3 regions of the Streptomyces sp. NPDC059852 genome follow, and region 3 is predicted to be linked to each of the others. Evidence: riboswitches for the same ligand, from Rfam matches in the RefSeq annotation. Region 3 holds a riboswitch; each other region holds the start of a gene.
The links. A riboswitch is a leader RNA that binds a small molecule or an ion and turns the genes downstream of it on or off. The one in region 3 is predicted to bind cobalamin.
Positions count from the first base shown of each region.

Region 1: it holds a riboswitch for cobalamin, as region 3 does, so the genes downstream of both, ACFV46_RS30040 (ribonucleoside-diphosphate reductase subunit alpha) here and ACFV46_RS12960 (ABC transporter substrate-binding protein) in region 3, are expected to answer to the same signal.
Region 2: it holds a riboswitch for cobalamin, as region 3 does, so the genes downstream of both, ACFV46_RS29065 (cobalamin biosynthesis protein) here and ACFV46_RS12960 (ABC transporter substrate-binding protein) in region 3, are expected to answer to the same signal.

Region 1 is NZ_JBHWJK010000033.1:4,547-14,400, forward strand. Features, by position in the region: gene ACFV46_RS30015 (extracellular solute-binding protein) at 1-148, opposite strand, end outside; gene ACFV46_RS30020 (GntR family transcriptional regulator) at 506-1,270, shown strand; gene ACFV46_RS30025 (DUF3311 domain-containing protein) at 1,419-1,682, shown strand; gene mctP (monocarboxylate uptake permease MctP) at 1,679-3,307, shown strand; gene ACFV46_RS30035 (GNAT family N-acetyltransferase) at 3,381-3,887, shown strand; cobalamin riboswitch at 3,933-4,065, shown strand; gene ACFV46_RS30040 (ribonucleoside-diphosphate reductase subunit alpha) at 4,189-6,543, shown strand; gene ACFV46_RS30045 (ribonucleotide-diphosphate reductase subunit beta) at 6,543-7,553, shown strand; gene ACFV46_RS30050 (hypothetical protein) at 7,466-7,705, opposite strand; gene ACFV46_RS30055 (helix-turn-helix domain-containing protein) at 7,798-8,763, shown strand; gene ACFV46_RS30060 (cytochrome P450) at 8,760-9,854, opposite strand, start outside.
Region 2 is NZ_JBHWJK010000030.1:51,987-61,840, reverse strand. Features, by position in the region: gene cobN (cobaltochelatase subunit CobN) at 1-1,807, opposite strand, end outside; gene ACFV46_RS29070 (cobyric acid synthase) at 1,804-3,312, opposite strand; gene ACFV46_RS29065 (cobalamin biosynthesis protein) at 3,309-4,268, opposite strand; cobalamin riboswitch at 4,367-4,510, opposite strand; gene ACFV46_RS29060 (hypothetical protein) at 4,617-4,838, opposite strand; gene ACFV46_RS29055 (inorganic phosphate transporter) at 4,876-6,108, opposite strand; partial or broken gene ACFV46_RS29050 (lysozyme) at 6,274-6,882, opposite strand; gene ACFV46_RS29045 (class II aldolase/adducin family protein) at 7,025-7,726, shown strand; gene ACFV46_RS29040 (alpha/beta fold hydrolase) at 7,939-9,063, shown strand; gene ACFV46_RS29035 (hypothetical protein) at 9,238-9,854, shown strand, end outside.
Region 3 is NZ_JBHWJK010000008.1:71,377-81,230, reverse strand. Features, by position in the region: gene ACFV46_RS12975 (ABC transporter substrate-binding protein) at 1-1,254, opposite strand, end outside; gene ACFV46_RS12970 (ABC transporter ATP-binding protein) at 1,592-2,377, opposite strand; gene ACFV46_RS12965 (FecCD family ABC transporter permease) at 2,374-3,468, opposite strand; gene ACFV46_RS12960 (ABC transporter substrate-binding protein) at 3,486-4,511, opposite strand; cobalamin riboswitch at 4,560-4,681, opposite strand; gene ACFV46_RS12955 (AAA family ATPase) at 4,848-5,372, shown strand; gene ACFV46_RS12950 (HD domain-containing protein) at 5,727-6,365, opposite strand; gene ACFV46_RS12945 (GlxA family transcriptional regulator) at 6,524-7,480, shown strand; gene ACFV46_RS12940 (NAD(P)/FAD-dependent oxidoreductase) at 7,736-8,836, shown strand; gene ACFV46_RS12935 (DUF1963 domain-containing protein) at 8,895-9,680, opposite strand; gene ACFV46_RS12930 (glycoside hydrolase N-terminal domain-containing protein) at 9,801-9,854, opposite strand, start outside.

The sequences.
Region 1 (9,854 bases), on a different contig from region 3:
AACCGTCCATCACCCACACCGTGAGCGTCTGGCCCGCGTAGCCGTCCGCCCCGGCCTTGCCGTCGCCGTCGCCGTCGTCGCCCCCGCACGCCGCCAGGGAGATCATCATGCCCGCGACACCGATCGCGGATATCAGCCTGCGCTTCACGCCACCCTCCTCAGGGATGCCACAAACCCCCCTGCCTCCCCGCACTAGCGATGGGCCGGGACCTGGACCAATGGTGTAGACCAGTACCCGGAGCTTGGACCAGACCAGAAAGGGTGTCAAGGGTGGTGGAATACGCTCCGACCAGCCGTTATGCGACCTACATATGCAGGAACCTTTAAGTAAGAAACCCTCGAAAATGCGGCTCACAGCCGCCATCAGTCGCTATACCACTGAATTCTGTGGACTAGACCAAACGACGCGGCGACGGTATACAGAACAGATCACGGAGCGTACGGGGACAGGCCCCACACGCGCGTGCCACGATGTGAGCCGCAGCCGGAGCCGGGAAGGCGGAGCATGAGCACCGACGTCAGCAGTGCGGAGAACGAGAGCGGCGTCCCCGTCCGTACCGCCCGCGTGCCCAAGTACTACCGCCTGAAGAAGCACCTCCTCGACATGACGGAGACCCAGGCGCCCGGCACCCCGGTGCCGCCCGAGCGCACGCTCGCCGCCGAGTTCGACACCTCGCGCACGACCGTGCGCCAGGCCCTGCAGGAACTCGTCGTCGAGGGCCGGCTGGAGCGCATCCAGGGCAAGGGCACGTTCGTCGCCAAGCCGAAGGTGTCGCAGGCGCTGCAACTCACCTCGTACACCGAGGACATGCGCGCCCAGGGTCTGGAGCCGACCTCCCAGCTGCTGGACATCGGGTACATCACCGCCGACGACCGCCTGGCCGGCCTGCTCGACATCACGGCCGGCGGCCGGGTGCTGCGCATCGAGCGGCTGCGCATGGCGAACGGCGAGCCGATGGCCATCGAGACCACGCACCTGTCGGCCAAGCGCTTCCCCGCCCTGCGCCGGTCGCTGGTCAAGTACACCTCGCTCTACACCGCGCTCGCCGAGGTCTACGACGTCCACCTCGCCGAGGCCGAGGAGACCATCGAGACCTCCCTGGCCACCCCCCGCGAGGCCGGCCTGCTCGGCACCGACGTGGGCCTGCCGATGCTCATGCTGTCCCGGCACTCCCTGGACCGTGCCGGCCAGCCGGTGGAGTGGGTGCGCTCGGTCTACCGCGGCGACCGGTACAAGTTCGTCGCGCGACTGAAGCGGCCGCAGGACTGAGACGACAACACCGCTGCTCAACGGCCCTGTGCCACGCACACGATTCCTCCACATCCGAACCGTGGCCAAGGCCTTCCGCTGCGGTCGCGCCGTCACCTAGATTGCCCGGGCATTTCACAGGCGATCAACAAGGGGACGGAGCCGTCAGATGTCAGATGCCCCAGAAGTGAGCAGAGGCGTGGTGACGCCGACCCGGGTGGTCATCGGTCTCTGCCTGGCCGCGCCCTTCGTGGCGATGCTGTGGGTGGGTTCGTACGCCAAGACCGACCCGCAGTTCATCGGCATCCCCTTCTTCTACTGGTACCAGATGCTGTGGGTGCTGCTCTCGACGCTGCTGACGATGACGGCGTACAAGCTGTGGCAGCGTGACCAGCGCGCCCGCGCCCCGCGGAAGGGCGGTGCGGCGGAATGAACGACGGCGTGAACGGCGTCGCGCTCGGCGTCTTCATCTTCTTCTTCCTGGCCGTCACGGTCATGGGCTTCCTGGCCGCGCGCTGGCGCAAGGCCGACAACGAGCACAGCCTCGACGAATGGGGCCTGGGCGGCCGGTCGTTCGGCACCTGGGTGACCTGGTTCCTGCTCGGCGGCGACCTGTACACCGCGTACACCTTCGTCGCGGTCCCGGCGGCGATCTACGCGGCCGGCGCGGCGGGCTTCTTCGCGGTGCCGTACACCATCCTGGTCTACCCGCTGATCTTCACGTTCCTGCCGCGGCTGTGGTCGGTCTCGCACAAGCACGGCTATGTGACGACCTCGGACTTCGTGCGCGGACGGTTCGGCTCCAAGAGCCTGTCGCTGGCCGTGGCGGTCACCGGCATCCTGGCGACGATGCCCTACATCGCGCTCCAGCTGGTCGGCATCCAGGCCGTCCTGGACGTGATGGGCGTCGGCGGCGGGGAGAGCACCAACTGGTTCGTCAAGGACCTGCCGCTGCTCATCGCCTTCGGCGTGCTGGCCGCGTACACCTACTCGTCGGGACTGCGCGCCCCCGCGCTGATCGCCTTCGTGAAGGACACGCTGATCTACATCGTCATCGCGGTGGCGATCATCTACATCCCGATCAAGCTCGGCGGCTTCGACGAGATCTTCGCCAAGGCCGGCGACGCCTTCGCGGAGCCGAACCCGGCCACGGGCGCCCCGCGCGGGGCGCTCACCCCGCCCGACGCCACCCAGTGGACGTACGCCACGCTGGCGCTGGGCTCCGCGCTCGCGCTGTTCATGTACCCGCACTCGATCACCGCGACGCTGTCCTCGCGCAGCCGTGAGGTGATCCGGCGCAACACCACGATCCTGCCGCTGTACTCCCTGATGCTGGGCCTGCTGGCCCTGCTGGGCTTCATGGCGATCGCGGCCGGGATCAAGGTGCAGAACGGGCAGCTGGCGATCCCGCAGCTGTTCGAGACCATGTTCCCGGCCTGGTTCGCGGGTGTGGCCTTCGCGGCGATCGGCATCGGCGCGCTGGTGCCGGCGGCGATCATGTCCATCGCGGCGGCGAACCTGTTCACCCGCAACATCTACAAGGACTTCATCAAGCCCGACGCGACACCCAAGCAGGAAACCGCGGTCTCCAAGATCGTGTCGCTGCTGGTGAAGGTGGGCGCCCTGGTCTTCGTCCTCACCATGGACAAGACGGTCGCCATCAACTTCCAGCTGCTGGGCGGCATCTGGATCCTCCAGACCTTCCCGGCCCTGGTCGGCGGCCTGTTCACCCGCTGGTTCCACCGCTGGGCCCTGCTGGCCGGCTGGGCGGTCGGCATGGTCTACGGCACGCTCGCCGCGTACGGGGTGGCGACCCCGGCGCAGAAGCACTTCGGCGGCTCCTCCAAGGAGATCCCGGGCATCGGCGAGATCGGCTACATCGGCCTGACCGCGTTCGTGCTCAACGTGCTGGTCACCGTCGTCCTGACGTTCGTCCTGAGGGCCGCGAAGGCCCCCGACGGCGTCGACGAGACGAAGCCGGAGGACTACACGGCGGACGCGGGCGACCCCGGCGTCCAGGTGGAGCTGCCGCCGGCCACGGCGGGCACCTCCCACTGAACCAGCGGGAAGCGGCGGGCCGTCGGAGAAATCCGGCGGCCCGCCGCCCTGTGCCTACGGCAGACTCGGCGGCATGGACATCGTGATCCGGCCGGCGGACCCCGGCGAGTACGGCCTTCTGGGCGAGATCACCGCACGGGCCTACCTCCAGGACGGCCTCCTCGACTTCGGCGAGGACGACGCCTATCTCGGCGAGCTGAAGGACGTGGCCAAGCGCGCGGCGGCCGCCCAGGTGCTCGTGGCCGTCGAGCACGGCCGCGTCCTCGGCGGTGTGACCTTCGTCCCCGACGGCGGCCCGATGGCCGATCTGGCGGGCCCCGGCGAGGCGGAGATCCGTATGCTCGCCGTCGACCACGCGGCCCGGGGCCGTGGCGCCGGCGAGGCGCTCGTGCGCGCCTGCGTGGAGCGCGCCCGGGCCACGGCGGGCTGTGTGCGCGTGATCCTCTCCTCCCAGCGCGCCATGCACGGCGCCCATCGCCTCTACGAGCGCCTGGGCTTCGTCCGCACACCGGAACGGGACTGGAACCCGCTGCCGGAGCTGACCGACCTCACGCTCATCACCTATGAGTTGACGCTCTGACACCAGTACGCCACAACATCTAGGGGTGGCGCGGCAGGCGAGCACAAGATGTATGCTCATGCTCGCTGTCGCCGCAGGGGAATCCGGTGCGAATCCGGAACTGTCCCGCAACGGTGTACTTGTGCATGTCTCATGCGCTTCGTCAGTCCGAGGACCTGCCGACAGTGCGTCCCGGCCACCCGGCCGGTGCGCTCCGACGTCCGGGCCTCGTGGAATGGGCCGGTGGACGCGACGCCCCGTGCGCTCGTGAGCTGCCCCCTGCCCTCCGCAAGGCCCTGTGCCGAGCGAGGGAGAGCCTCACGTGACGATCGCGCCAGCCGAACCGGCCTCAGCGGCGGCCGAACCGGGCAACGACGGTCCCGGTGCCGCGCTGCTGCGGACCCTGACCGAGCTGACCGCCGACCTCCCCGACGCCGACCCCGGCCGGGTCGCCGCCGCCGCGCTGCGCGGCCGGTCCGCCCGGGCCGACGAGACCGAGCTGCGCGAGCTCGCCACCGATGCGGCGGCCGGGCTCATCTCCGAGGACCCCGCGTACAGCCGGCTGGCCGCGCGGCTGCTCACCCTCTCCATCGCCGCCGAGGCGGCCTCGCAGGGCGTCACGACCTTCACCGAGTCTGTCGCGACCGGCCACCGCGAGGGCCTCGTCGCCGACCGGACCGCCGCGTTCGCCCGGACGCACGCCACCCGGCTCGACGCGCTCGTCGACCCCGCCGCCGACGACCGGTTCGGCTACTTCGGGCTGCGCACCCTGCACAGCCGCTATCTGCTGCGGCACCCGCTCACCCGCAAGGTGATCGAGACGCCCCAGCACTTCCTGCTGCGCGTCGCCGCCGGTCTCGCCGCGGACGACACCGCCGGGGCGGTGGACGAGGTCGCCGCGCTCTACCGGCTGATGAGCCGCCTGGAGTACCTGCCGTCCTCCCCCACGCTCTTCAACTCCGGTACCCGGCACCCCCAGATGTCGTCCTGCTACCTCCTGGACTCCCCCAAGGACGAGCTGGACTCGATCTACGACCGCTACCACCAGGTCGCGCGCCTCTCCAAGCACGCGGGCGGCATCGGTCTGTCGTACTCCCGCGTCCGCGCCCGGGGTTCGCTGATCCGGGGCACCAACGGGCACTCCAACGGCATCGTGCCGTTCCTGAAGACGCTGGACGCCTCGGTCGCCGCCGTGAACCAGGGCGGCCGGCGCAAGGGCGCCGCCGCGGTCTACCTGGAGACCTGGCACTCCGACATCGAGGAGTTCCTGGAGCTGCGGGACAACACCGGTGAGGACGCCCGCCGTACGCACAACCTGAACCTCGCGCACTGGGTGCCGGACGAGTTCATGCGCCGGGTGGAGGCCGACGGGTCCTGGAGCCTGTTCTCCCCCGCCGACGTGCCCGAACTGGTCGACCTGTGGGGCGAGGAGTTCGACGCCGCGTACCGCGAGGCGGAGCGCGCGGGGCTGGCCCGCAAGACCCTCCCGGCCCGGGAGCTGTACGGCCGCATGATGCGCACCCTCGCGCAGACCGGCAACGGCTGGATGACCTTCAAGGACGCCGCCAACCGCACCGCCAACCAGACCGCCCTGCCCGGCCACGTCGTGCACTCCTCCAACCTGTGCACCGAGATCCTGGAGGTCACGGACGACGGGGAGACGGCGGTCTGCAACCTGGGCTCGGTCAACCTCGGCGCCTTCGTGCGGGACGGGGACATCGACTGGGAGCGCCTGGACGAGACGGTCCACACGGCCGTCACGTTCCTCGACCGGGTCGTGGACATCAACTACTACCCGACCGAGCAGGCCGGCCGCTCCAACGCCCGGTGGCGTCCGGTGGGCCTGGGCGCGATGGGCCTCCAGGACGTCTTCTTCCAGCTGCGGCTGCCCTTCGACTCCGCCGAGGCCAAAGCGCTGTCCACCCGGATCGCCGAGCGGATCATGCTCGCCGCGTACGAGGCGTCCGCCGGCCTCGCCGAGCGCGAGGGCCCGCTGCCGGCCTGGGAGAAGACGCGGACCGCGCGGGGCGTGCTGCACCCCGACCACTACGACGTCGAGCTCGCCTGGCCCGAGCGCTGGGCCGCGCTGCGCGAGCGGATCGCCGGGACCGGGCTGCGCAACTCCCTGCTGCTGGCGATCGCGCCCACCGCCACGATCGCGTCGATCGCCGGTGTCTACGAGTGCATCGAGCCACAGGTCTCCAACCTGTTCAAGCGCGAGACCCTGTCCGGAGAGTTCCTGCAGGTCAACTCCTATCTGGTCGAGGAGCTGAAGCGGCTCGGCGTGTGGGACGCCCGCACCCGCGAGGCGCTGCGCGAGGCCAACGGCTCGGTGCAGGACTTCGCCTGGATCCCGGCGGACGTACGGGCGCTCTACCGCACGGCCTGGGAGATCCCGCAGCGCGGCCTGATCGACATGGCGGCGGCACGCACCCCGTTCCTCGACCAGTCGCAGTCCCTGAACCTGTTCCTGGAGACGCCGACCATCGGCAAGCTCTCCTCGATGTACGCGTACGCCTGGAAGCAGGGACTGAAGACGACGTACTACCTGCGCTCACGCCCGGCGACGAGGATCGCCCGCGCGGCCCGCGCCACCGTCCCCGTCCAGCAGGTCACCGACCCCGACGCGGTCGCCTGCTCCCTTGAGAACCCCGAGTCCTGCGAGGCCTGCCAGTGATGACCCGTACCCAGAACCTTCTCGACCCCGGCTTCGAGCTGACCCTGCGCCCCATGCGCTACCCGGACTTCTACGAGCGCTACCGGGACGCCATCAAGAACACCTGGACCGTGGAGGAGGTCGACCTCCACTCGGACGTGGCCGACCTGGCGAAGCTGACCCCGGCCGAACAGCACCTGATCGGGCGGCTGGTGGCGTTCTTCGCGACCGGTGACTCGATCGTCGCGAACAACCTGGTGCTGACGCTGTACAAGCACATCAACTCCCCCGAGGCGCGGCTGTACCTCTCGCGCCAGCTGTTCGAGGAGGCCGTGCACGTCCAGTTCTATCTGACGCTGCTCGACACCTACCTCCCCGATCCGGAGGACCGGGCGGCGGCGTTCGCGGCGGTGGAGAACATCCCGTCGATCCGTGAGAAGGCCGGCTTCTGCTTCAAGTGGATCAACGAGGTGGAGAAGCTGGACCGCCTGGAGTCACAGGCCGACCGCCGGCGGTTCCTGCTCAACCTGATCTGCTTCGCGGCCTGCATCGAGGGTCTGTTCTTCTACGGCGCCTTCGCCTACGTCTACTGGTTCCGCAGCCGGGGCCTGCTGCACGGCCTCGCGACCGGCACCAACTGGGTGTTCCGGGACGAGACCATGCACATGTCGTTCGCGTTCGACGTGGTCGACACCGTCCGCAAGGAGGAGCCGGAGCTATTCGACGACCGGCTCGGGGAGCAGGTCACCGACATGCTCAGGGAGGCCGTCGAGGCCGAGCTGCAGTTCGCGCGCGACCTGTGCGGGGACGGCCTCCCGGGCATGAACACCGACTCGATGCGGCAGTACCTGGAGTGTGTCGCCGACCAGCGGCTGACCCGCCTCGGCTTCGCTCCGGTGTACGGCTCCGAGAACCCCTTCTCCTTCATGGAGCTGCAGGGGGTTCAGGAGTTGACCAACTTCTTCGAGCGGCGTCCCTCGGCGTACCAGGTGGCGGTGGAGGGCACCGTCGACCTGGACGAGGACTTCTGAGTCCGGACCGCGTCGCGCTCCTGGGCCTCCCTGATCTGACGGTCGATGCGGCGGTCGTGCACGATCCCGATCACCGACGGGAGGACCAGGAGGACGAACATCCCGAGCACGACGGCCATGGCGAGCAGTGTCTGTGTCTGTTCCGTAGTCATGACACCACTGTCGCGCCGGACACTCCTGTCGAACAGTGGCAGGACTGCCGCGCACCCTCGATTTACTGCCATCCGCGCGGCACAATGGCAGCATGCTGAAGAACGTGGCGGCCGTCCTGCTGGACGGCGTACACCCCTTCGAACTCGGCGTGGTCTGCGAGGTGTTCGGCATCGACCGCAGCGACGAGGGCCTGCCCACGTACGACTTCGCGGTCGCCTCGGCCGAGGGGCCGACGCTGGGCACCCACACCGGTGGGCTGACCCTCTCCACACCGTACGGACTGGAGCGGCTGGAGGAGGCGGACCTGATCGCGGTGCCCGCGGGCGACGACTACGTCACCCGTGACTTCCCGCCCGAGCTGCTGGACGCCCTGGTCAGAGCGGTCGACCGGGGCGCCCGGGTGCTCAGCGTCTGCTCCGGCGTCTTCCTGCTGGGGGCGGCGGGGCTGCTCGACGGGCGGCGGTGCAGCGTGCACTGGCGGCACGCCGAGGAGCTGGCCCGGCGGCACCCCCGCACGACGGTCGAGCCCGACGTGCTGTACGTCGACGAGGGGCCGGTGATCACCAGCGCCGGCACCGCCGCCGGGATCGACGCCTGTCTGCACCTGGTGCGGCAGGAACAGGGCACGGAGATCGCCAACAAGATCGCCCGGCGCATGGTCGTGCCGCCGCACCGGGACGGCGGCCAGGCCCAGTACATCGAGCGGCCGCTGCCCGTCTCCTCGTGCGACACGGTCGGCGAGGTGCTGGCCTGGATGGAACGGCACCTCGACGAGGACGTCACCGTGGAGCAGCTCGCCGAACGCGCGCTGATGTCCCCACGGACCTTCGCCCGCCGCTTCCAGCAGGAGACCGGCACCACCCCCTACCGCTGGATCCTGCGGCAACGGGTCCTGCTGGCCCAGCAGTTGCTGGAGGCGACGGACGAGACGGTGGACGCGATCGCCGGCCGGACCGGGTTCGGCACGGCGGCAGCGCTGCGCCACCAGTTCGTACGGGCCCTCGGGACGACCCCCCAGGCGTACCGGCGGACGTTCCAGGGCCCCGAGGCCGCCTAGCCGCGGGGCATCGTCCGCAGCCTGAGGTCGTGCGGGTGGAGGGTGATGCCGACCCGGGTGCCGTCCTTGGAGCCGGGGGCCTGCTCGAAGCGGTACGACGTCGCCAGGGCCGCCGTGACGAGGGTCAGCAGCGCCATCGAGAAGTGGTCGCTCGGGCACTTGCGGTTGCCGACGCCGAACGGGGCCATGGCGTGCTTCGGCACCTCCTTCGCCCGCTCCGGGAGCCAGCGGTCCGGGTCGAACCGGAGGTGGTCGGCGTACGACCGCGGATCGCGCTGGACCGCGTACGGGCTGTAGACGATGTCGGACCCGGCCGGAATGCGATAGCCACCGAGTTCCGTGTCCGTGACCGCGCGCCGGGTGAGAATCCAGATCGCGGGCCGCAGCCGCATTGCCTCCACGACGACATTGTTGGTGTGCCGCAGGCCGCGGACGTCCTCGAATGCCACCGGCCGTCCCTTGGTCATGGATTCAACTTCCGCCCGCACCTTGTCGGCGTGTTCCGGGTGCTCGGCGAGGACGTGGAGCAGCCACATGATCGTGGATCCCACGGTTTCGGCGCCCGCGGTGAGAATGGCCACGACCTGATCGTGGATCTCCTGCTCCCCAATCGGGTCGCCATTCCCGTCCGTGGCCTCCAGCAATGCCGTCAGCAAATCGTTCGGCTTTTGACCGGATGCCCGGCGTTCGGCGACGATCTCGTCGACGATGAGATGGAAGTCGGCCAGGGCGCCGTTGAATCGGCGGTTGGCCGGAAGGGGCAGCCTGTAAAGCGGCCCGAGCGGGATCACCATCCGCCGGTACATGCCCCGGAAGAGCGTGTCGAGCGCCGCGGACAGCCGTTCGGCGCGCTCGTCCATGTACGCCCCGCGCAGCAGGCAGCGGGCGGCGACGCGCACGGCGATCCGGAACGCCTCGGTGGTGCAGTCGATGATCTCGCCGGCCGTCCAGCGCCCGGTGAGCGCGTGGGCCTCCTCCTCCATGACCGGCGCGTAGCCGGGGATGGCGTCGAGCCGGAAGGCGGGTTGCATGGTGCGGCGCTGACGGCGGTGGCGGGGGCCGTTCGCGGTGGCCACGCCCTCCTTGCCGAG
Region 2 (9,854 bases), on a different contig from region 3:
GCGCGCGCACCGCCGGGGCCTTGGCCGGGTCCAGGTCGGAGACGAGCGCGTACTCGTCCAGCAGCTGCTCCAGCTTGGCCAGGTCGCCGTAGGTGTCGGCGCGGGCCATCGGCGGGACGAGGTGGTCGACCACGGTGGCGTGCCCGCGCCGCTTGGCCTGGGTGCCCTCACCGGGGTCGTTCACGATGAACGGGTAGATCAGCGGCAGTTCGCCGAGGACGGCGTCCGGGGCGCAGCCGCGGCTCAGCCCGAGCCCCTTGCCGGGCAGCCACTCCATCGTGCCGTGCTTGCCCATGTGGACGATCGCGTCGGCGCCGAAGCTGTTCTCCAGCCAGCGGTAGGCCGCCAGGTAGTGGTGCGAGGGCGGCATGTCCGGGTCGTGGTAGATCGCGATCGGGTTCTCGCCGAAGCCGCGCGGCGGCTGGATCATCACCACGACGTTCCCGAACTGGAGCGACGCCAGCACGATGTCGTCGCCGTCGACGTACAGCGAGCCCGGCGGCTCGCCCCACGCGTCCAGCATGGCCTGCCTGAGGTCCGCGTCCAGCGTGCCGAACCACTCCCGGTAGTCGGCGAGCGGCACCCGCGCGGGCGCCGACGCCAGCTGCTCCTCGGTGAGCCACTCGACGTCGTGGCCGCCGGCCTCGACGAGCCGGTGGATCAACTCATCGCCGTTGTCGGGGTACTCGGTGAGCGCGTAACCCGCCCGGGACAGCGCGTCGAGCACGCGTACCGCCGAGGCGGGCGTGTCCAGGCCGACCGCGTTGCCGACCCGCGAGTGCTTGGTCGGGTAGGCGGTGAAGACGAGCGCCAGCTTCTTCCCGGCGTTCGGCTTGTGCCGCAGCCGCGCGTGCCGGACGGCGATCCCCGCGACGCGCGCCGCCCGCTCCGGGTCGGCCACGTACACCGGCACGTCGTCCGGGCCCTGCTCCTTGAACGAGAACGGCACGGTGACCAGGCGCCCGTCGAACTCGGGGATCGCCACCTGCATCGCCGCGTCCATCGGGGACAGGGCCGCGTCGGACTCCTCCCAGGCGGCCCGCGAGGACGTCAGGCACAGCCCCTGCAGGACCGGCACGTCCAGCTCGGCCAGCCGGCCGATGTCCCACGCCTCCTCGTCGCCGCCCGCGGACGCCTGCGAGGCATGGGTGCCGCCCGCCGCGAGGACGGTCGCGACCAGGGCGTCCGCCCGGCCCAGGATCTCGTACAGCCCGGCGTCCGCGCCGCGCAGCGAACCGCAGTACACGGGCAGCGCGTTGGCGCCCCGGGCCTCGATCGCGTCGCACAGCGTGTCCACGAACGCGGTGTTGCCGCTGAGGTGGTGGGCCCGGTAGAAGAGCACGCCCACCGTCGGCCGGCCGTCCACCCGCGGACGCGAGCCGTGCACGCCGTACTCCGGCATCGGGCGCGGCTCCAGGAAGCCCTCGCCCGTCAGCAGCACGGTGTCCGACAGGAAGCGGGCCAGCTCGGTGAGGTTGGCGGGGCCGCCCGCCACCAGGTACTTCAGCGCCTCCGCCACCACACCGGCCGGCACCGACGACTCGGCCATCAGCTCCGCGTCCGGCACGGACTCACCGCCCAGCAGCACCGTCGGCACCCCCGACGCCTTCAGCACGGCGAGCCCGTCCTCCCAGGCCCGCTTCCCGCCCAGCAGCCGTACGACGGCGATGTCGGCGCCCTCGATCAGCGCGGGCAGCTCGGACGCGACGTCCAGGCGGGTGGGGTTGCCGATCCGGTACGCGGCGTCGCCGGCGCGTGCCGCCAGCAGGTCCGTGTCGGCGGTCGACAGCAACAACACTGTGCTCATGCGGGCGCTCCCGGGGGGATGAAGGGCAGTCCTGGCGGCGCGCCCGACTCGATGAGCCGCCACAGCGCGTCCGTGTCCGCGTGCTGTTCGATGAGGTCGCCGAGCCGGTCGAGCTGCTCCTCGCGCAGCGCGGCGAACGAGGTGCCGGGCGCCGGCACGAAGCGGCGGCCCGCGGCGGCCGCCACCTCCCGCAGGAAGGCGCGCCGGAAGGCGTCGGACTCCAGCGAGCCGTGCCAGTGGGTGCCCCAGGTCTGACCGACCCGGCAGCCGTCCAGGAAGGGTTCACCCGCCAGGACCTCGGCGACCCCGTGATGGATCTCGTAGCCCTCGACCCGCTCGCCGAGCGCTTCACCGCGGGGCCGGGTCAGGGTCTTCTCGCGGGCGAACCGCACCCGCACGGGCAGCAGGCCGAGGCCGTCGACATGCCCGGCGCGGCTCTCGACGTCGTCCTCGATGTGCTCGCCGAGGAGCTGGAAGCCGCCGCAGATCCCTAGGACCGGGCGGCCCTCGGCGGCCCGGCGCACCAGGGCCCCGGCCAGCCCCCGCTCCCGCAGCCACGCCAGGGCGCGGACGGTGCCCCGGGTGCCGGGCACCACCACCAGGTCCGCGTCGGCCAGTTCCTCCGGCCGGTCCACGAACCGCACGACGACGCCCGGTTCGGCGGCGAGCGCGTCGACGTCGGTGAAGTTGGACATCAGCGGCACCGCGCACACGGCGACCCGCAGCACGTCCTCGCCGACCGGGGCGGCCACCTCGGACTCGCGCACCGCCCCGCGCAGCGACACCCGCAGGCCGTCCTCCTCGTCGATGCCGAGACCGTGCCGGAACGGCAGCACACCGTACGTCCGCCGTCCTGTGAGGCCGTGCAGCATGTCCAGACCGGGTTCGAGGAGCGAGACGTCGCCGCGGAACTTGTTGACGAGGAACCCGGCGACCAGTTCCTGGTCCTCGCGCGCCAGCAGCGCCACCGTCCCGAAGAACGAGGCGAAGACGCCGCCCCGGTCGATGTCGCCCACGACCAGCACCGGCAGCCGGGCACCGCGCGCGATCCCCATGTTCACGATGTCCGTGCGCCGCAGGTTGATCTCGGCAGGCGAACCGGCGCCCTCGCAGATCACCGCGTCGTACGAGGCCCGCAGCTCGGCGAGGGAGTCCAGCACGGTGCCGAGCAGCCGCTGCTGCCGTCCGCCGTGGTAGCCGCGCGCGCTCATCTCGCCGACCGGCCTGCCCAGGAGCACCACCTGACTGCTCTGGTCCCCGCCCGGCTTCAGCAGGACGGGGTTCATGTGCGCGGTCGGTTCGATCCGGCACGCCTGCGCCTGCATGGCCTGCGCCCGCCCGATCTCGGCGCCCTCGCGGGTGACGAACGAGTTCAGCGACATGTTCTGCGCCTTGAAGGGCGCGACCTTCACCCCCTGCCGGACCAGCCAGCGGCAGATCCCGGCGGTGACGACGCTCTTGCCGGCGTCGGAGGTCGTGCCGGCGACGAGCAGCCCGCCCTTCACGAGGCACCTCCTCTCGCCGCGCGCCGCCCGAGCAGGAGCCGCGTCCCGGCGCACACGCCCAGCGCCAGCACCCCCACCCGCTGCGAGAGCCGCACGGCCCGCTCGATGTCCGTGACCCGAACGGCCCGTCCGGCGGGGCCGTTGAGCACCGGCCGGTGCTCCACCCGCCCGCCGTACGACAGCGTCCCGCCGAGCCGCACCCCGAGCGCGCCCGCGAACGACGCCTCCACGGGGCCCGCGTTGGGGCTGGGATGCCGGTGCGCGTCCGCACGCCAGGCCCGTACGGCGCCCCGGGGGTCGCCCCCGGCGACGGCGGCCAGCGCGGCGGTCAGCCGGGCCCCCGGCCAGCCGGCGACGTCGTCGAGACGGGCCGAAGCCCAGCCGTAGCGGCGGTACTTGGGGGAGCGGTGCCCGACCATGGCGTCGAGCGTGTTGACGGCCCGGAAGCCGGCGAGGCCCGGCACCCCGGCGACGGCCCCCCACACCAGGGCGCCGACCACGGCGTCCGAGGTGTTCTCGGCGACGGACTCCACCACGGCCCGGGCGATCCCGTCGGCGTCCAGCGCCTGCGGGTCCCGGCCGCACAGATGCGGCAGCCGCGCCCGCGCCGTCTCGACGTCCCCGGCCTCCAGGGCACGTCCGATCGTCCGGGCCTCCCGGGCGAGCGAGGTGCCGCCGACGACGGCCCAGGTGACGGCGCCGGTCAGGGCGACGGAGGCGGCGGGGGAGGGGCGCACGGCGCGTGCGCCGAGCGCGGCGGCCGCCACGGCGCCACCGGCGCACACGGCGGTGTGCAGCACACCCCAGGCGCGGTGGTCGCGCCACAACACCCGTTCCACGGCGCCCGCGGCACGTCCGAACGCGGCGACCGGATGCCCACGGCGTGGATCGCCGAGCAGCAGGTCACCGAGGAGTCCGGCGGCGGCGCCGTACGCGAAGACGCGTTCGGCACGCATGGGGGTCAGCCGGTGGTGGCGTCGGACAGGGGTCCGGTACTGCGTGACGATCGGCAGGCGAGCATCGCGTGATGTCCTCACTCAGGGTGTCCACGCCCTGGTTCGACGAGACCGGCGGCGAGAGTTCCTGGCTCCCGGGGGTTACTACCCCGGTGACAGTGGCGGGACCGCGCCGGATTCGCACCGGCTTCCTCTTCTGCCGCCGTAGATGGCTCCGGAAGTCCACCACGGGTCGGGACGGCCGTCAACTTGCCTGTGACCTGCGACGGGAGAGTGTGCGCAGGCCCACACACACCGAAGGTGCGCGACGGTGTCCCGTCACGCACCTCAGGAGTCGCGCGTCGTACGTCAGGCCACGATGAGGTAGATGCCGTACGCCACGGCCGCCGTGCACGCTGCGAAGCACGCGTAGGCGCCGGCGACCGCGAGCGCCGCCGAGTCGCCCTGCGCGACCGCCCGTTCGCGGCGCGAGAGTCCGGCGATGCCGAGGGTGAACAGGGCCACCAGGGCCACCGTGACGACGAGACTGACACCGAAGACGGAGCCGAGGGCCGCCCAGTCGATCTTCATGCTGCTTCCTTGTGTTGCCGGGAGGGGTGACCGGGGGTCAGACGGCGGCCTTGGTCGGCTCGGGTCCGGGGGCCGGTGCCGGGAGGGTGACGGAGAGGTCTTCGGTCACCGTGCCCGTGGGAGGCGGGGTGACGGCGGCCATGGCGGTGGTGACCACACCGGCCGGTTCGTCGTCGGCGGTGACGTTGGTGTGGTCGACGACCTCGCGGCGGGAGATCCGCCAGATCGCGAAGCTGGAGGCGATCAGGAAGACCGCGACGGCGGCGGTGCCCCAGCCGCCGAGGCCCGTCACGTACTCGGCGAGCGCGGCGACCAGCGCGGCGGCCGGCAGGGTCAGGGCCCAGGCGACGAACATCCGGGTGGCCGTGGACCAGCGGACCACGCCGCCCTTGCGGCCGAGACCGGCGCCCATCACGGAGCCGGAGACGGAGTGCGTGGTGGACAGGGAGAAGCCGAGGTGGGAGGAGGCCAGGATGACCGTCGCGGCGCTGGTCTGGGCGGCGAAGCCCTGCTGCGGCTGGAGGTCGGTGAGGCCCTTGCCCATGGTGCGGATGATCCGCCAGCCGCCGAGGTAGGTGCCGAGCGCGATGGCCAGGCCGGCGGAGAGGATGACCCAGGTGGGCGGGTCCGACGCGGGGGCGAGGGCGCCGCCCGCGACCAGGGCCAGGGTGATGATGCCCATGGTCTTCTGGGCGTCGTTGGTGCCGTGGGCGAGGGAGACGAGGCCCGCGGAGGCGATCTGGCCGGCGCGGTAGCCCTTCTTCGAGGCCTCGCCGTCGGCCTTCTTGCCGAGGGTGTACGTGAGCCGCGTGGCCAGCAGGGCCGCGACGCCCGCGACGATCGGGGCGGCGACGGCCGGGAGGAGGACCTTGGTGACGAGCACGTCGCCGTGGACGGCGCCGACGCCCGCCGAGGCGATGGTGGCGCCGATCAGGCCGCCCATCAGGGCGTGCGACGAGCTGGAGGGCAGGCCCACCAGCCAGGTGAGGAGGTTCCAGAGGATCGCGCCGACCAACGCGGCGAAGATGACCTCGGGACGGATGCCGGTCTCGTCGACGAGACCCTTGGAGATCGTGTTGGCGACCTCCACCGAGAGGAAGGCGCCCACAAGGTTGAGCACGGCGGACATGGCCACCGCGACCTTGGGCTTGAGCGCACCGGTCGAGATGGTCGTGGCCATCGCGTTGGCGGTGTCGTGAAAACCGTTCGTGAAATCGAACGCGAGCGCGGTTACCACCACGATCGCGAGGATCAGCGAGAAGTTTTCCATTTACCCAGGCAATCGTTCGAGGTCATTGGCTCGATGAACGTAGGAAACCTGAGTGAACGGAAGGTGAACTGGGGCGGGCCGCGCGGTGTCCGGCAGGGAGGGTTTCCCCTATGAACGGAAGCCCTCCGTCCAGGGTGCCCGGGCGGGGCGCGGGCGGGGCGCGGTTCACCCGCCGCGGGCGAACGCCCTCAGCTGGGTGAGGGACCCGTCGAAGAGATTCTGGTCACCCGGCAGGCTGCCGCCGTTGTCGTACTGCCAGAGGGTCCAGGTCCGCCATCCGGACGGCAGCGTTCCGGGGTCCGGTGCATCGTAGCGGGCCACCCACAGAGGGTGGTCGGCGAAGGCGCGGGAGGCGCCGGTGCAGGTGTTCCACCAGTGGGCGGTGGTGTAGATCACCGGGCGGCGGCCGGTCAGCCGGCGCACCTCGTCGCTGAACGCCCGGATCCAGGCGGTCATCGCCGCCTTGCGCAGCCCGTAGCACTGGTGCGAGCCGTACGGGTTGTACTCGATGTCGAGCGCGGGCGGCAGGGTCCAGCCGTCCGGCCGCCAGCCGCCTCCGTTGCGCACGAAGAACGCCGCCTGCGCGCGGCCCGAGGACCGGTCGGGCAGGGCGAAGTGGTAGGCGCCGCGCACCAGGCCGGCGGCTCGGGCGCCGTCGTACTGCCGGGCGTGGTACGGGTTGCGGTAGGTGTGCGACTCGGTGGCCTTGACGTAGACGAACCGGGCGCCCCTGGCCCGGCTCTCCGGCCAGTCGACGTCCTTCTGGTGCGAAGATCGTTGAACTCTGATCGATCCCCGGCCAAGCGGTCACGTGGGCGGTATGTCCGGGTATGCGCCCTCCCGGGGGTCGCCCCTCCGTCCTGAAGTGCCCCCACGCACCGGCGCCTTCGCGCATCGCGCCTGGCAGGATCGCCGCATGGCTGACGAACGGTGGGAGCAGGGGGACGGCGACGTCCCGTACCGGCGCACGGTGCGGCCCGAGGAGGCGGCGGCCTGGGAGTCCCTGGTCGCGACGGCCCGCCGGACGGTCGCCGACGGACTCGTCGTCGGCACGTCCGGGAACGTCTCGGTGCGCGTCGGGGACACGGTGCTGGTCACGCCCTCCGGGGTGCCCTACGACCGGCTCACCGCCCAGGACGTCACGGGCGTCGCCCTCGACGGCCGGCAGGTGCTGGGCACGCTGGTGCCGACCAGCGAGCTGCCCATGCACCTCGCCGTCTACGGCGCCACCGACGCCCGCGCCGTCGTGCACACCCACGCCGTCCACGCGACGGCCGTCTCGACCCTGGTGCCCGAGCTCCCGCTGATCCACTACATGGCCGCCGCCCTCGGCGGACCCGTCCGGGTCGCCCCCTACGCGACCTACGGCACCGAGGAGTTGGCCGAGAACATGCTGCGGGCCCTCACCGGCCGCACCGCCTGCCTCCTGCGCAACCACGGCACCGTCGCCCACGGCGCCACCCTGGACCAGGCGTACGACCGCACGGCCCAACTGGAATGGATGTGCCGCGTCTGGCTCACGGCGTCCTCGGTCCCGGGCCTGACCCCGGCCCTCCTGTCCGAGGAACAGGTCGCGGAGGTGGGGAACCGGCTGAAGGGGTACGGCCAGCGGGGCTGACGGCCCGTCGGCGGCACCCTGGGTCACCTCATGGCCACCCGGCCGCTTTCCCCTGCCCGGCTCCAGGCACCCCGCCGCCCGCCCGCGCCGTACGGGGTGCGGGCCGTGGCGGCGGGGACGCACGGCCGGGGGCTCCCCGCGCGGTGGCGCCCCCGTCACCCCGTCCCGCCCTCCCACTGGCCGTCGGGCCGGTCGTTCCGGACACTGGACGGGTGCGCACTGTCCGAACGACGGCCGCAGCCGTCTCCGTGGCCCTGGCCGCCGGCGCCGCGAGCGTCGCCGCCGGGCGGCTCGCCAGCGGCGCCGCCCTGACGGCGACCCCCGGCCGCCCGCTGCCCACCGAACCCCGGCTCACCGTGCACGCCACGGCCGCCGGGCAGATCACCCTCACCCGCGACCTGGCCTCACTGCGCCCCGGCACGTACGGCCTGGCCGGTGACGGCTCGCACGCCGTCGTCGGCCCGGTCCTCGACGACGCGCAGCACTCCGCCGACACCGTGGTCCGCCGCCTGGAGCGCGTCACCCACGGCACCCTGAAGCCCGGCGACAGCGTGTGGCTCACGCCCAACGTGTACGTCGGCAACCCGCGCGCCACCCTCGGCCTCGACCACGCCGACATCGACATCCCGGGCGAACTCGGCTCGCTGCCCGCCTGGTTCGTGCCCGGCGCCCGGGGCACCTGGCTCATCGCGGTGCACGGCCTGGGCACCACCCGCGAACACGCCATGAACCTCATGCGGCCCCTCAACGCCCGCCACGTCCCGGTGCTCGCCCTCGCCTACCGCGGCGACCTCGGCGCGCCCCGCCCGCCGGACGGCCTGCACCACTTCGGCGAGACCGAGTGGCGCGACGTCGACGCCGCGATGCGCTACGCCGTGCGCTACGGCGCCCGGAAGATCGTCCTGCTCGGCTGGTCCACCGGCGCCACCATGGCGCTGCGCGCCGCCGCCCGCTCCAGTCTGCGCGACCGGATCGCCGGGCTCGTCCTGGACTCCCCGGTGCTCAGCTGGGAGACCACGCTGCGCGCCCTCGCCGCGGCCCGCCACACCCCGAACGCCCTGCTGCCCCTCGCCGTCCGCGCCGCCCAGGGCCGCGCGAACCTGACCGCCGACCGCTCCGGCACCGACGCCTTCGAGGGCGTCACGGTCCCCACCGTCGTCTTCCACGGCCCCGGCGACCGGGTGGCCCCCTGGACCCTGTCCCGCCGCCTGGCCAGGGCCCACCCCGACCTCGTCACCCTGCACACCGTGCGGGACGCCCCGCACGCCGCCATGTGGAACGCCGACCCCGGCTTCTACGAGGAGTCGCTGCGCCGCTTCATGACGCCGCTGGTCTGAGACGTCCCCGCGGGACCGGCCCGCCCGGCCGGTCCCGTGCCATTCCGTTTAAGGCCGTACCGCTGGCCTGTTCCGGGTGCCCGGCACCCGTCGGGCCCCTCGCGCCGGCCCTCCCCGGAGCCCCTCGGGGCATTCCGTTTGGGTTTTCGGACCGTCAACCGGAAGACTGCACCCGTGACGTCCCGTATCCCGCGCGACTCCAGGCTTCGACTCGTCCGCCCGCGACCCCTGGCCGCCGCCCCCGGAGCAGTGAACCAGCGGCGCCCGCGCCGACCCGCGCCCCGGCCGCCGGAGGGCACACCGGCCCGGTCCGAGCTGGCCGGAATGGCACGCTCCCTCCTCGCCGGCGCGGTCCGCGTCGCCCTCTGGGCCGACACCGCCCTGCGCCCCGGCCGTACGAACGCGAACCCCGACGGCAAAGGCACCCTCTCCGACGAGACCGCCGAACACGCCTCCCGCGCCCTCGGCCTGAGCGTCGCTCAGGTCCGCGCCGACTGGGACACCGCCCGGCTCGCCGGCCTCGTCGAGGTGCACGGCGACAGCGCCCGCCCCAGCTGGCGGCTGCGTGCCTGGGACCGCGACGACAGCGCCGTCCTGCGCGGCTGGGTCGCCCTCTTCGACGCCTGGTCGCTGGCCCACCCCGAGCCCGCCCACCTCCACCACGCGGCCGTCGCCGACGTCGTCTCGGCCCTGCCCCAGGTGCTGTCCTTCCTCCAGCTGTCCGCCGGGCCGGTCCCCGTCGAGCAGCTCCTCGACCTGCTGGAGCAGCGCGTCACCGAGCTGCGCACCGA
Region 3 (9,854 bases):
GTTGCTGCCGAAGCCCGCCAGGACCGCGTCGTCCTTCATGCGCGGCTCGATGACCTCCCAGGTGGCGCTCTCCACCTTCACCTCGATTCCGGCCTTCTTGGCGTCGGAGGCGTAGGCGAGGGCGTGGTCCTGGCGGACCTTGTCGCCGGAGGGGTAGAGGAGGGTGAAGGAGGCCCGCCGGCCGTTCTTGACGCGGATGCCGGAGTCGCCGGCCTTCCAGCCGGCGTCGTCCAGAATCCGCTGGGCCTCGCCGAGGTCCTGCTCGCGTTCGATGCCCTTGGCGAACCAGGGGGCGTCGACGGGCAGCGGCCCGTACGCGGGGCTTCCCGCGCCGTCGAGGATCGTGTCGACCATGCCCCGCCGGTCCACCGCGGCGTCCAGTGCCCGCCGGATGGCACGGTCGGCGGTGACCTTGTTTCCCTGCGGAAGGGTGACCGCGCGGAAGTCGTACGTCTTCGCCTCGTAGGTCTTCTTCGCGCCGTCGCTCTTGAAGGTGGCGGCGAGGTTGGGCGGCAGGACCGCGCCGTCGAGGTCTCCGGAACGCAGGCGGGTTGCGCGCACGTCGTCGTCCTTGATGACCGCCATGGTCACCTTCTTCACCTTCGGCGCTCCGCCCCAATAGCCCGGGTTGGCCTTGAAGGTCAGCTTCTCTCCCTTGCTCCAGGCGGCGAGCACGTACGGGCCCGTGCCGACGGGCTCGGTGTTGAGGGAGCCGGTGTTGGGATCCTGCCCCTTGGCGATGTGCTCGGGGACGACGGGCAGCACCGTGCGCCCGGCGAAGGGGGCGTAGGGGTACTTGAGGGTGAAGACCACCTTGTCGTCGCCGTCCGCGCGGACCTGCTTGATGGCGTCCAGCTCGCTGCGACTGGTGTTGTTGGTCTTCGCGTCGAGGATCGTCTCGTAGGTGAACACCACGTCGGCCGAGGTCAAGGGCTCGCCGTCGCTGAAGGTCACGCCGTCGCGCAGGGTGTAGGTGTAGGTCAGGCCGTTGTCGGTGATCTCGGGCAGGGCCTTGGCGAGGGCCGGCCTCAGCCTCAGGTCGGCGCCCCGGGCGAGCAGGCCGTCGAACACCTTCGAGTTGCCGTCCTTGCCGTAGCCGAGCAGCGGACTGAGTGTGTCCGGCTCGGACGCCACCCCGATGACGACGGAGTCGCCCCCGCCGCCGACTTCGCTGTCGCCGGGGGCCGAACAAGCGGCGACGCCGGTGAGTAGGGCCGCCGTGGCGGCGGCTGTCCGTATCCGACGGACCGTCATGGACCTCACACCCTTAATGATGATCATAAGCTGTTGCATATTACTTGCAACAAGGGATGTCAGGGCAGCAGGGGGCTCGGCTGGGTCTCCTGCCGGGTGGAGGGACGGGCACACCATGACCGGACGACCACGGCGCGCCGCTTAAGAAGGCCGGCTCGGCGAGCTGTCTGACGCGTTCGCCGAGGCTCTCGGCTCCGTCGCGGGCTTCAGGGTGCCCGGCCGGCCAAGTCGTCAGCCCCCATGGCGAGTTCCGGTTGGCGCGTCCTCGCCAACGAGGCGCCGAGCGGGCGCCCGACCGTCGTGCGGATTCCTCAGCAGGGCTCTGTCGGGTGAGGCGTCAGCCGCGTGGCTCCTGGTGGAGGAACGTCACCTGGGGGGCACCTGTGCGCGGGTGGACGGCCACTTCGGTCGCCACCCCGTAGACCTCGGCCAGGAGTTCGGGGGTGAGTATCTCGGCCGGAGGCCCGGAGGCGGTGACTTCGCCCTCGTTCAGGACGTAGAGGCGGTCGCAGTAGCGGGCGGCCAGGTTGAGGTCGTGCAGGGCGAGCAGCACGGTGGCGGGCAGGCGACGCAGGGCGCCGAGCACGGACAGTTGATGCCGGACGTCGAGGTGGTTGGTGGGTTCGTCGAGGACGAGCAGGGTGGGCTGCTGGGCGAGGGCCCGCGCGATGAGGACGCGTTGGCGTTCGCCGCCGGAGAGCCGGTCGAAGGTGCGGTCGGCCAGGTGGACGGCGTCGACCGCTAGGAGTGCCGAGTCGATGAGTTCGGCGTCCTCGGGGGTGTCACCCGCGAGAAGCCGTTTGTGCGGGGTGCGGCCCATGGCGACGACCTCGCGCACGGCGAGGTCGAAGTCGGCTGCCGACTCCTGGACCACCGCCGCCACGGTGCGGGCCAGGTGCCGCACCGGCAGCGACCACGCGTCGGCTCCGTCGACCCGGACCTCACCCGCGTCGGGGCGCAGCACCCGGTAGACGGCGCGCAGGAGGCTGGACTTGCCGCTGCCGTTGGGGCCCACGAGCCCGATGGTCTCGCCCGGGCGGGCGGTCAGGGACACGTCGCGCACCAGGTGGCGGGCTCCGGCGGTGAGTGTGACGCCGTCGACGCTCAGATCGGTCGCGGTCATGCCACTCCTCGGTCGGTGCCGCGCCGGGCGTCCCGGCGCATGAGCCACAGGAAGAACGGCCCGCCGCACAGGGCCGTGAGGACGCCGACGGGTATCTCCATCGGCGCGGCGATCGTCCGCGCGGCGATGTCGGCCCAGACGAGGAAGACCGCTCCGCCGAGCGCCGCGGTCGGCAGGACCCGGCGGTGGTCGCCGCCGACGAACAGACGGACGATATGCGGTGTCATCAGGCCGACGAAGCCGATCGGTCCGGCCGCCGCGACCAGCACCCCCGTGACGAGGGAGAGCAGGACGAACAGCCGGGCACGGAAACGGGCCACGTCCAGCCCCATCGTGGTGGCCGCCTCCTCGCCGGCCAGCAGCAGGTTCAAGTTGCGGGCCTGCGCCAACAGGACGCCGACTCCGAGCAGCAAGGCCGTGCTCGGCAGCCACAGCGTGCCCCAGTCGACCCCGCCGAGGCCGCCGAGTGTCCAGGCGAGGACCGCCCGGGTCTCGTTGCCCCGGTCGGTGGTGAGCAGCAACAGATCGAGGACCGCGGTGAGCATCGCGGCGATCGCCACGCCGGACAGCACGAGACGTGACGAGGTGATGCGGCCGCCGGTGCGGGCGGTGGCGTACACGAGCAGGAGTGCCCCCAACGCCCCCACGAACGCCGCTACGGACAAGGACACGGGACCGAACAGGGTGGCTCCGAACACGATCACGGAGACCGCGCCCAGGGACGCCCCCGAGGAGACGCCGAGCAGGTACGGCTCGGCGAGCGGGTTGCGTACCAGGGCCTGGAGGGCGGTGCCGACCACCGCGAGGCCGGCGCCGGTGACCGCACCGAGCAACACCCTCGGCGCCCGCACGTCCACCACGATGGTCTCCCGGGCCCGCGACCAGTCCGGCTGCTGCCAGTCGGCACCCAGTGCGTGCGTCACGATGCCCCACACCTGGCCGGGCGGCACCCGGACGGAGCCGATCGCAAGTCCCGTGATGGCGGAGGCGACGAGCAGGGCGGTGAGCACGAACAGCGTGACGGCCAGCCGGGTTCGGCCCTCTCCCGGCTCGTCGGTCTTCCGTCGTCGGACTCTCGTCCCGACGGACATGACGGTGGTGGTCCGGGTCACCGGAAGCTCTCGGGGTGCAGTCCGCGGGCCAGATCGCCGACCGCGTAGGCGGAGCGGATCCCCACCAGCGTGGCGGTCAGCGGCAGAACGACGAACCGCTTGTTCCTGACAGCGGGGACGTCGGCGAGCGCGGGCTGGGACAGCAGGAACCTCTTCTTCTGCTCGACGCTTCCGGCACCCGCGTAGTCGTAGACGGCGATGACCTCGGGTCTGCGCTCGATGACCTGCTCCCAGGAGACGTCGCCGAAGACATCGTCGAGGTCGGCGAAGACGTTCTCGCCGCCGGCCAGCCGGATCAACTCGGTGCCCAGACTCTTGCCGCCCGCGGTGAAAGCGGCCTTGTCGCCGCTGTCGTAGACGAAGACGGGCACGTCGGGCCGGCCTTCGACCTTGCCGGCGGCCTTGCCGACGCGGCTCTTGAGGTCGCTGACCAGCTTGTCGGCCCGGTCCGGGACACCGAAGATCTTGCCGATGGTGCGGACCTCGTCGTAGGTGTCCTCCATCGTCACCTTCTTCTTGCCGCAGTACTCACGGTTGAGGTAGGTGTCGATGCCGGCGTCGGCGAACGCCGCGCGGGAGCGGCCCTCCTTCTCGGCGAAGGCGCTGCCGTAGCCGCCGTAGACGAAGTCGGGTTCGGCATCCAGGACCTTCTCGAACGACGGTTCCTTCCGCGCCAGTTCGGGAACCGCCGCGTAGTCCTTCTTCAGCTCGGGCAGCACCGCGGAGTCGGGGAAGGCCGTGCCGACCATACGATCCCTCAGGCCGAGGGCGAGCATGAGTTCCGCCGGGTGCTGGTGGATGGTGACCACCCGCGACGGCGGCCTGTCGTACGTCGTCCTCACGCCGCAGTTGTCGACGGTGACCGGGAAACCCGCGGGCGCGGCCGCGGTGGACTTCGCGTCCCCGCCGCGCTCGTCGGCCGCACCGCAGCCCGTGGTCAGCAGCACTGACGACAGCGCCACGGCAGCGGCCGTGGCACGAAGGAACCCGCGCGTGCGGGCAGGGGTGAACAGCTGGGACACGTGAAGCCTCCTGGAGTCCGCGCTCCTCGGATCGGGCCCGCGACGGACCAGTGTCCTGACTCCCGGATCGACGCTTCCTCCGCCTTCCCGCGCGGTGCGCAGTGGCGTGTCGGAGGGGCGCTCCCCGGTCACAGTGGCGGGACCGTGCCGGATTCGCACCGGCTTCCTGTCTCCCGTCGCGGCGATGACCAGGTGATCCTACGTTTCCCCGAGTCATCGGCAAAAGGGCAGGCCGGTGGCGACGTCTTCGGCGTGGGCGCGGTTTCACGACTCGCGACGGCTCCGCACATCGAATGACACCGTGCGGCCGCGTCTGCTCATGTCTACGCTGGCGGAGTGACGTTGGTGTGGGTGACGGGCAATTCAGGGACGGGCAAGTCCACGGTCTGCGGGGTGCTGCAGCAGCGTGGCTTCGTCGCGCTCGACGCCGATGAGGACGGCTTCTGCCGCTGGTTCGACCGGGCTGACGGCGAGGCCGTGACGGACCCGCCGTACCCGGTTCCCGAAGGCTGGCTCGATCGATACGGGTGGGAGATCGTCCGCGAGCGGGTGGAAGCCCTCGCCGAGGAGTCCCGTTCCCGCGTCGCGTTCCTGTGCGGGTCGGCGGAGAACGAGGCGGACATCCTCGATCTTTTCGACGCCGTCGTCTGCCTGGTGATCGACGACGAGACCCTTCGCCATCGGCTCGCGACCCGCACGACGAACCCGTTCGGCCGGCATCCGGAAGAGCTCGCGGCGGCGCTGAAATGGAATCCACTGACGCGAACGATCTACGAGCGTCACGGCGCTGCGATCGTTGACGCCTCCAAGCCGTTGACCGAGGTGGTGGACCGTGTGATTGCTGTCGTTCAGGAGCTGTGAGTTCGGCCCCGTCGGCCCCTCCAGGTCGGTGGGGCCAACGACCGCGAGGTGGTCGATCGCCGGAGGCCCGGTGCTCTACTCGCTGAACTCGGTCACCGAAAGCGCCTTGTCCACGCGGGCGGCGGCCAGGTCGTCACGGCGGATCACGAAGCCCGTCTGGCGGCAGGCCGAGGCCGTCGACCCTCGGCCGCCCCGCAGTCGACGGAGAAGACGAACGGCAACGGACTGTCCCCCGCGGAAGGCCATGATGCCAAAGGCCGGCGTTCATCGGCCTGCCTGCAGGACCCCCAGCGGACCTACGGCATAGGTCCGCTCGCCGCGGCCACACATCTCGTCACCTTCCAGGTGCCTTGATCAGTTCGGCCACGGAGCGCTCATCATGCGCTCCACCGTGGTAATACGCTGGAAGCCGGGAACGAAATGCTCCAGTACATCAGAATTCACTGTTCCATTCGTGGTGTCCGGGCGGTGCTTGAGCCCCTCGACGTAAGTTTGCAAAAACTCGTTCTTGAAGTCACCCCGCGGATGGATGGCGGTGATTTCGTCCACCTGCCCGCGATCCAGTTCGCCCACGCCCAGGCCGAGAACGTCGGTCAGAACTCCCAGATTCGTGAGAGCGACCTCGGGGCCCATCCGCTCGGGAATCCCCGGAGTCGTGTGCAGGGCGATCGCCGTCCACACCACGTCGGCCGCCGAAGCCGGGAAACCGCTGTCGAGCATGAACTTACGTGCGTGGTCGGCTCCATCGACCTCGAAGCGCTGCTCGGTGTCGGAAAACGGTGTCAGGAGACCCGTGTCGTGAAACATGGCGGCCAGGTAGAGAAGCTCGGGGTCGGGCTCCAGGCCGAGCCGGTGAGCGTGTATCGCGCCGAAGACGAAAACGCGCCGGGAGTGGTGGTAGATGAGAGGGCTGGTCGTCTCCTGGACGAGGCGGGTGGCCTCGGCGACCGCCGCTGTGTCAGGGATCTCCACCCCCGCGATGACCTCGCTCATGATCTTCGCTCCTTCCGAGAACGGTGTGTTACGAATGGACGGTGCGTCCGTCCTCCACCCTGCCGATCACCCGGCCTCCGGCGCTCCCTCGGTCCGGCCATGAGTCACCCGAATCCGGACAGGCGGGCGGAGGAGCTGCGGGTTCCGCCACGCATCGGGTGTCGATCCTCGTCTACGACGGGGTCAAGCTCCTGGACGTCGTCGGCCCGGCGGAGGTGTTCGGGGAGGCGAACCGCCTCGGTGCCGACTACACGATCGTGCTGGTGTCACCGACCGGTGCCGATGTCACCTCGTCCATCGGTATCCGGGTCGCGGTCGACGCCGCCGCCACCGAGCCGGCGCCTGACACGTTCCTGGTGGCAGGCGCCGATCTCTTCCCGCGCACGCCCGTGCCCCGTGACCTGATCGAGGCGACGCGCACCCAGGCCGATCGGGCGGACCGGGTCGCGTCCATCTGTACCGGGGCCTTCATCCTCGGCGCCGCCGGTCTCCTGGACGGCAAGCGAGTGACCACACACTGGAAGGTCGCGCACGAGCTCGCCGCCCGCTGCCCGTCGAGCCGCGTGGAACCGGACGCGATCTACGTCCGTGACGGCGCCACCTACACCTCGGCGGGCGTGACCGCCGGCATCGACCTGGCACTGGCACTCGTCGAGGAGGATCACGGCCCCGATCTGACCCGGGACGTCGCCCGCGCCCTGGTGGTGTACCTGCAGCGTTCGGGCGGCCAATCACAGTTCTCCGCCCCCCTGCAAGGACCGCCGCCCCGGTCTCCTGCCCTCCGCAGAATCACCGACTTGATCACGGCGAATCCTGGAGGAAACCACTCACTCGGCGAACTCGCCAAGCACCTCAATGTGAGCCCCAGGCATCTCACGCGACTCTTCAACGAGGAGCTGTCCACCACACCGGCCCGGTATGTGGAATCGATCCGGTTCGACATGGCCAAAGCTCTGCTCGACCAGGGGCATACCGCGACCCAGACGGCGTCCCTTGCCGGATTCCCGAATTACGAGAGCATGCGGAGAGTTTTCGCGAGGAAATTGTCCCTCAGCCCCGCCGCCTACCAACGACGCTTCGGCACAGCGCGCCGAGCCAACGCGCAGGAGCAGTGACACCGCGACGGCCTGGTCCTCGGCGGAGACGCGGACGACGCCGTCGGAGCGACCTCCTCCCATGAGGCCGGACCGATTGAACATATGCCGGACCGGTGTGAGGCTGAAGAGAGACACGGTTTCGCCGTCGCGTCACGAAGAGCCTGAAAAGTCACCCTTGAGATCCAGTCACCCACCAGGCCGCGGCGGCGCGAACTGAATGCCACCCCTGCTCCGCGGAGGGGACGGCTCCTCCACGCGAAGTGAGGCGATCGAATGAGCCGGGTTCCCGAGGTGGCCGTGGTGGGAGCCGGCATCGTCGGCCTCTGCACCGCCTATGCGCTGGCCGAACGCGGCACGACGGCGCGAGTGTACGAAAGCGGCGTTCCAGGCCATGGACAGTCCAGTGGCCAGTCCCGCATCTTCCGTCACGCGCACGACGACGCCCGCCTGGTCGAATTCACCCGCCAGGGCCGCGCCATCTGGGACGAGTGGGCCGACCGGTTCGGCACGGAACTGATCTCCCAGGACGGAGTGGCCGCCCTGGGCGGTTCCGTACCCGGGAGGCTCCGCATTCTGCAGGAGGCCGGCGGCATCCCGGCCCGGGCCGTGGACAGCGCCGAGCTGCACACCCGCATGCCGCTGCTCGCCGACTACAGCGGTCCCGCGATGCTCGACGAGGACGGCGGCGCCATCCGCACCCGTGCCGCGGTCGAGAGCCTGGCCGACGCGCTGGGTGAGGCCGTGGTCACCGAGGAGGTCATCTCGCTGCATCCGACGGGCCATGGCACGGTGGAAGTGCTCAGCTCAGCCGGCCGCGCAGAGTACGAAACGGCCGTGGTGTGCGCGGGAGTGAGCAGCGCGCGGCTGGCACGCACCGTGGGGCTCTCGCTGCCCGTACGGCCGGCAGCCCACGTCCGCCTCACCTTCCAGGTCCGGGGAGCGCCCCCGGAACGGGTCGCCTGCCTGCAGGACAGCAGCGGCGACTTCGGCGAGGTCGGCGTCTACGCGGCCCCCTACCCCGGCAACAGCCGGTATGCGGTGGGCCTCAGCCAGACGGTCGACGTACGCGAGGACGGCAGCTTCGCGGACCCCAGCGCACTGGTCGCGCTCAATGACCGCGCCCGCGCCTACGTCTCCCGCGCACTGCCCGGCCTCGACCCCGAACCCGTCGAGTACCTGCACTGCTGGGTGACGAGTCTGCCGTGGAGCGAGGACGGCATGGCGGTCTGGGAAGCCGACAGGATCTTCTTCACCGCCGGGCACAACCTGTTCAAACAGGCACCTCGGCTGGGACGGGCACTGGCCGCGGCGGCCATGGCCGAAGGACTCGAGGAGAATCTGCGGCCGGCGGCAGCACTCGGCCGGCCTCGCTGACCGCGCGGGTCGACGGGACGGATGGACCGACGAGGGTGAGCTGGAAGTCTCCGGCTGCTCAGACTTGCTGCTCGAACTCCAGGCCTTCATATCGGCGCGCGGCGATGTCCTCGCGGGTGCCGACGACAAGGGTCTGCGTGTACACGTCGAGGTCGACCGACTGTCCGTGTAGCTGGGCAAGGAGGACGAGGTCGCCTTCGTCCGGCGGAGACTGCCAGGGGGTGGAGCAGCCGCCGAGTTGGACGGCGACCCCGTGTGACGCGCCGCCCGCTGCCGCTTCGCGCACGGTGTCCTCGAAGTCGTCCAGGGCGTCGTCGCGGTCCTCGCCCATTCCCAGGAACGCGCTGGTCGCCGGGCTGTCGCGCCAGTCGGGTGAGACGGTCAGTCCCGGAACCGGGTACAGAACACGCGGCCGGTAGACCTTGACCTGCTCTGGTTCCCCGGCGAATTCGTACGTCGCCGAGCGCTCCGTGGTTCCCACGCCGGCGGGAACGTGCAGCACCGCCGACGACTCCGGCTCGTACTCGATCTCGATGAAGAACAACAGGTCGCCGTCGGCGGGAAGTTCGATGTCCAGGGCCTCACGAGGGAGCGCTGCGCAGTCGACGGTCAGTATCAGGGGTTCGCGCCCATCGGGCCAGTCGACGCCGTCCGGCAGGCAGGGGAGGCCTCCCGTACGCGCGGCGGGACGGGCCTCCTGCTGCTGGGCGGGCGTCAGGTCCTGGAAGGGGACCAGGTGAAGACAGGGCCGGGATCCGGCCAGCAATTCCTGCGCCACCGGACCGGGAACGCCATGCTTTTCGGCCGCCTGCAGAATGAGCTCTTCCACGATCGGAGTGGTCATGACCGCGATCATGCCAGGACCGACTGACATTTTCCGACCTCAACTCCTGCGGCGAAGAGCGGAGTTACCGGGCCCGCCGCGACGCACTGAGACGGTGAGGTGCGGCACGCACCCCCCACGTCACAGCGGCGTGATGACGTACCTTTTGCCCGCTTGGGCGTCGAACGTGACGAC